Regions from separate parts of the Pseudoalteromonas sp. PAB 2.2 genome, predicted to be linked through region 1. Evidence: predicted binding sites of a transcription regulator. Region 1 holds the regulator's gene; the other holds the start of a gene.

Region 1 (3,181 bases):
GTCGCCTTCTAAATAAACGGTTGTATTTAACCAATCGTTATAGCTCACTTGCCACACATTGGAGCGGTGACCGACTTCTCTCGCTCCTTTTTCTAGTAACTGCGCACCCGCGACATCCGCCTTGATGAGTAAGTGTGCATTGGCATTGGCAATAATTTCAGTTTTAGTTGGTGTGCTCATAGCACGACCTGATTGACCGTCAAAGTTAAACACGCCTTTATTAGTCGTCACTTCGATGATGGGAGTGGTTAAAAAATGACGGTATTGAATGCTATCAATTTGCTGAAATTGTTTGGTTATTTGGTCAAGAGAAGCGGGGTAATCATGCAAGGTAAATGGATTATCTAAGCTACGATTGGCTAAATGTTTACCATGTACTTTTTGAAGGGGTATTGAGCTCATTACTAAGCCCCCTAATAACCAAAAAAAGAGTTGTATGGCGAGTAAGTAACCCAGCCACTTATGCCCTTTACGGGCATATTTAAATACGCGCTTATTCATTGATTACCTCTTATTATTTTTTTATTGGGCAGCGGTATAGACAGAGCGACTCAACGCTCTTGCAGCATTTACTGTATTCTAAATTTGGTTTATGTACAAAACTGAGTTAAAGTTTCAGAGATATCAATAGAGGGTAAAAACGAGAGTATGTCGGAAATTCAATTTTTAAATGTAGATCTGGAACTTGAATCAAAACACGATATGAGTGCGCTGGTAGCTGATTTAAAGAAAAACGCCATGGTTTTACATTACGACCAAGATGAATACCGTCAATTAGCACGTATTGAAGCCGCGGCTGATATCGGCACACCAGATAAAGCTATCAACCAATTATGTGAACTTATAGAGTCGTGCTCACGCAATGCATTAAAGCAATGGTTGTCTTGCTCAAAGCGTACTTTCGATATTGGGTTTGAGTCGGGTGACTCACCTAAATGTTTTAATCAAGCCCTGCACGCAGACACCTTATTACGTATTTCAGCGATTGGCGCAGGGCTCGAAATTACTATTTATCCTGTTGAGCGTTAATCACTAACGCTTGACTACCGCTGCGGTCATTCGTGATACGCAGCATAGTTCACCTGCCGCATTCGTTATTTTAATTTCCCATACAGATGTTCGCTTACCTAAGTGCAGTGGCTTTGCCGTGGCTGTTAAGAGGCCTTTTCGAGAGGCTTTAATGTGATTGGCATTTATTTCTTGGCCAACAGCATAATATGCGGTGAAGTCGACCACAAAATTGGCTGCATAACTTGCTACAGTCTCTGCTAAAACAACATTAGCACCACCATGGACCATCCCCATAGGGTTATGATGCTCTGGAATAGCGGGCATAGTGGCCACTAAATAATCGTCGCCGATTTCGGTTATTTCAATGCCCATTGTTTTCATTAATGTGCCTTGCCCAGTAATACCCTGTTCGAGTTCTTTACATAATTCGAGGGTGAATGGTTGATACCAAATGCTCATTGTGTTTCCTTCGCAAACTAACTTCTTAAGTGAAATATCGGTATACAATATGGTATCTATCCCCACCGTTCAATGCTTGTTTTTTATCATGAGAGGAAGGGGAATTTAAATTTGCGATTTTCAGATAACTGTATATACTCACAGTTAAATGTACTGTATGGAAAACCAGTTGTATGCGCCCATTAACAAAACGCCAATCGCAAATTTTAGAACTTATTAAAGTATTTATTAAAGACACTGGTATGCCACCTACGCGTGCTGAAATAGCGCAAACATTGGGATTTAAAAGTGCCAATGCCGCTGAAGAGCATCTAAAAGCACTGGCAAAAAAAGGCATGATTAAAATGAAGCCTGGAGCAAGCCGAGGCATTCAATTAGTCGAAGAAGACGAGCCAGAACAGCTTGGCTTACCACTGATTGGGCGTGTTGCCGCGGGTGAACCTATTTTGGCGCAAGAGCATGTAGAAAGCCATTGTCAGGTTGACCCTGCATTGTTTAAACCCGCTGCAGACTTCTTATTGCGAGTTAACGGCATGAGTATGAAAGACATTGGCATCATGGATGGTGACTTACTGGCAGTACACAAAACGCAAGTTGCAGAAAATGGCCAAGTTGTTGTGGCACGTGTCGATGACGATGTGACTGTAAAGCGCTTAGAAAAAGCAGGACGTAAAGTATTTTTGCATGCTGAAAATGAAGAATTTGCCCCGATTGAAGTGGACTTAGAGCATGAGTCATTTAATATTGAAGGCTTAGCGGTTGGGGTTATTCGCAACGCTGATTGGATGTAGCTTTTTATATTACGCGTTAATCGTTACAAGCAGAGTAATTACTTTATCTGCTTTGCTAAACTTTTTTGAAACAACGCACCAAATTGATTCAATTTGGTGCGTTGTTTGTTTTTGACCGTTTACCTAAGATTTGTTCACCCTTACTTTCTACATAAAGCCTTATACGGCGCAGTTTTCCTTTCTTTTTAAGTTTTTATACTTGCCTTAAGTATTAATTAACGCGCTGATTATAGTTGTTATTTTTGCACCAAAATAAACATTTATTACCACAAAAACTTGCTTATTGCTCATTTTTTAACTAATTGGTTAAGTACATTGTATTAACACCTATTTACGAAAAAGACACACAACAAATGTGTAAGGGGGTTAAACAATGAGTGTGTCGTTCACTGCGTCGTGATGATACACAGACCCAAGCTGTTTGCAGATGACACATCAACCATCGATTGGTTTGGGTATTTAAACAATAAAAAAAACGAATGGGCACCAGCTGTAACGCCTTTTCGCTTTGCGTCTTGCAATAGCATTAAAAGGAGCTGTCACATGGGTAAACTGCGTTACACCTTGTGGCTTATATTGGTAGCACTTCCGCAACTTGCTTTGGCAAATAGCCAATTCAATATGCGTAAAGGTGTCACTGATATAAGTAATAATGTTTATGAATTACATATGACGATATTTATTATCTGTTGTGTGATTGGCATCATCGTATTTGCGGTGATGTTTTGGGCTTTGATACATCATCGTAAGTCTAAAGGGGCAAAGCCTGCCCAATTCCATGAAAGCACGAAGGTCGAGATACTTTGGACTGCAATTCCATTTGTGATCTTAATCGCTATGGCGATCCCTGCCACCAAAACGCTTATTGCCATGGAAGATGCTTCAAAAGCAGATATTACAATCAAAGTAACAGGGTCGCA
Region 2 (3,181 bases), on a different contig from region 1:
AACGCTCAAACCTGAGCTAATCACTCGTCATGATAATGAAGCGCAATATGGCCCTGAAACATTCTCAAAAGACAGCAAGTCTCTGTATTACTCGACCGATGCAAAAGGTGAATTTTCACAGGTTTGGCGCTATGACTTAACGACAGGTGAGCACAGCCCCGCCCTAAAAGATGACTGGGATGTCAGCTTTATTTACTTCTCAAAATCAGGGCGTTACCAAGTAAGTGGGGTTAATGCTGATGCCAGTACTAAAGTGACAATCATTGACACAAAAACCAATAAACAAATCGATATGCCTGCCTTGCCCCCGGGCAATTTACGTGGTGTAAGCTTTTCAGCTGATGAAAAGAGCATGGCGTTTTACCTAAATTCAGATACCTCGCCAAGTAACTTATTTGTTTGGCAATTAGGCGAAACGAAAGCAAAAAAACTGACCCATACTTTAAGCGATGCAATTGATCAAAATGATCTCGTTGAAAGCACGATTGTGCGTTTTAAAAGCTTTGACGGTTTAGAAATCCCTGGCGTTTTATATAGGCCCAAACAGGCTAATAGTAATAATAAAGTTCCTGCTCTAGTGTGGGTGCATGGGGGTCCGGGCGGCCAGAGCCGCACAGGTTACAGCGCAATGCAGCAGCATTTAGTTAATCATGGCTATGCTATATTTGCTGTAAACAATCGCGGTAGCTCTGGCTATGGTAAAACTTTTTTCCATTTAGATGATAAAAAGCATGGCACAGACGATTTGCAAGATATTGTCTACGGGAAAAAACACTTACAGAGCTTAGACTGGGTTGATGCTGATAAAATTGGCATTATGGGTGGCAGTTACGGTGGCTTTATGACGGCAGCGGCGCTGGCTTTCGAACCTGAAGAATTTAAAGTAGGTATTAATATTTTTGGCGTAACTAACTGGGTAAGAACATTAAACTCTATACCACCTTGGTGGGAAAGCTTTAAAAAAGCACTGTACGATGAAATGGGTGACCCTGCAACTGATGGCGAACGCCATCGAGCGATATCTCCCCTCTTCCATGCTAAAAACATTACGAAACCACTGATGGTTATTCAAGGTGCAAACGACCCTCGTGTATTGCAAGTTGAGAGTGATGAGCTTGTTGCCGCAGTAAAAGCGAATGGTGTCCCCGTAGAATACGTGTTGTTCGATGACGAAGGTCATGGTTTTACTAAAAAAGAAAACCGTATCAAAGCATCAAACGCGTACCTTGAGTTTTTAAATACGTACTTGAAAAACTAAATTTTAGAAGCCGGTGTACACCGGCTTCTTTATCAAAACACCTGTATAAACCTCAAATATCCTGCATACAAACTACTGTATAAACTTCGATATAAAACACTGTATATATTATTTCATCCATTTTTCACAAAATATCACACTGCAAAGAAACAAAATAACCAATTGTTTTTAAAGATTTAATTTTTTAAAATTATTAAAAACTGAATAATTGGTTAAAAAAATAGCAAAAAAACACTTGCGCAAAAACACTGTATAAACTACTGTATACAAATACTGTATAAACAACCAGTGAGTGAAAGTTATGTTACAGCCAATTACCTTAAGAACCGTTAAAAGCTATCAACAAGATAACGACAAAGCGTCGGTTAATTTAATTCAAATTGAAGACGAAATTTCAGCAACATTTGAGCTATTAAAGGTATTACATCACTATAACAGCCAAAGTGCGTGGACATTGTTAATTGCACCTGATCATGTGCCAAGTAAAGCATTACTCGATTCATGTTCAATCGACACCAGTAAACTGTTAGTGATCAGACAAAAGCACCTTGTGAATCTTGAATATGTGTTAAGTTCGGCGCTGCACAACGGTAACTTTGCCGCAGTGATCACCTGGACAGATATTGTCAGCAACAATCAACTAGATTCTATGACTCTTAATTTAGAACATGCATCTGCAAAGTTTTACTGCTTCACCAAAAGCAACCCATTAAACAATTTAGTACCGCAGCCACAATAGGCTTGCTAAAATAGCAATTTATTGTTTTAGGTAAGTTGTTATGACATCACTCACACACTCCCTTTGTCCTTGTGGCAGCAAACAAGATTTCTCGCTTTGCTGCCAACCTTTGCACGCAGGCGATAGCCAAGCGCAAACGCCGGAACAACTTATGCGTTCTCGCTTTAGTGCTTATGCCTTAAAAGATGCAAAATATGTCTTTACAACATACGCACAAAGCCAACAAACCGCTAACCCTGTTAGCGAAATCAAAGATTTTGCTAATAGCTGTCGTTTTACCAAGCTAAGCGTTTTAGATACTGAATATAACGAGCAAGAAGGTTTTGTAGAATTTAAAGCAAATTACTTTTACCAAAACTTGTATTGTGAGTTACACGAGAAATCGCGTTTTATTAAAGAAGATGGACTATGGCGTTACCTTGATGGTGAAATAACGCCCGTTGCTGATATTAAAATTGGCCGTAATGATGAATGCCCTTGCGGTAGCGGCAAAAAATATAAAAAGTGTCACGCAATTTAAATCACGGCTATTCACTTTTTATATAGCCAATCTAAACCTTGACTAGCCATTGTAGGGAAAGCCGTTGCGTGGTGGGCATGTGATATAAATCAACACACAATAATGTCATTGTATTTCAGACAATAAAAATGGGCCTCAAGGCCCATTCTTAAATTCTATGAATTATAACGACTATTCTTCGTCAAATTCTTGTAACTGGCGTTGTGCTGGACGCGCTAGAATCTCGACATAAAACGATGTAAGCCCTTTTGCTTCAATATCGCTAATGCATTTATTAATTTCCGCCACATGAACGACTTTCGCGTCGTCAGCTGACTCTCCAAATTTACAATCAAATGCCCAGTAATCGGCATCTTCTGGGAGAGTTTTATTACGCTCACGTTTTAAATACTTCTTCACTTCGTGCTTAGCTGCATCAACCATGCGAGGGTATTTAATTTTCTCATGGTTAAGCGTGAATGTTTTCTTCATTATAGTCCTAATAACTTGGTTCAATGATAATGGCATAAAGCCATTTGGGCGCATTATAACAAGCACATAAAAAATTAGCTGTACTTTTTACTGATTTGCACCAATTTACCTATCTTTGTAAGTGTAGCGTACAAGGCGAGTATGACAATTTCAATTAATTAAGCAGTTGCCAATTGCAAAGGCTGATGAATCG

The links. Region 1 encodes LexA, which represses DNA repair genes until DNA is damaged. Its sites were predicted from a motif close to TACTGTATNNNNATACAGTA; they were not measured.
Region 2: the regulator LexA is predicted to act here: its motif matches at 1,530-1,549, upstream of BWD47_RS13420 (SulA-like leucine-rich domain-containing protein).

What each region holds. Positions count from the first base shown of each region.
Region 1 covers NZ_LYPI01000018.1:80,646-83,826, reverse strand. Annotated here, with positions in the region: gene BWD47_RS16165 (hypothetical protein) at 1-501, opposite strand, end outside; gene BWD47_RS16160 (hypothetical protein) at 649-1,029, shown strand; gene BWD47_RS16155 (PaaI family thioesterase) at 1,033-1,470, opposite strand; gene lexA (transcriptional repressor LexA) at 1,644-2,261, shown strand; gene coxB (cytochrome c oxidase subunit II) at 2,805-3,181, shown strand, end outside.
Region 2 covers NZ_LYPI01000014.1:51,943-55,123, forward strand. Annotated here, with positions in the region: gene BWD47_RS13415 (S9 family peptidase) at 1-1,258, shown strand, start outside; gene BWD47_RS13420 (SulA-like leucine-rich domain-containing protein) at 1,560-1,997, shown strand; gene BWD47_RS13425 (YchJ family protein) at 2,038-2,517, shown strand; gene BWD47_RS13430 (DUF6172 family protein) at 2,689-2,988, opposite strand; gene BWD47_RS13435 (VC2046/SO_2500 family protein) at 3,147-3,181, opposite strand, start outside.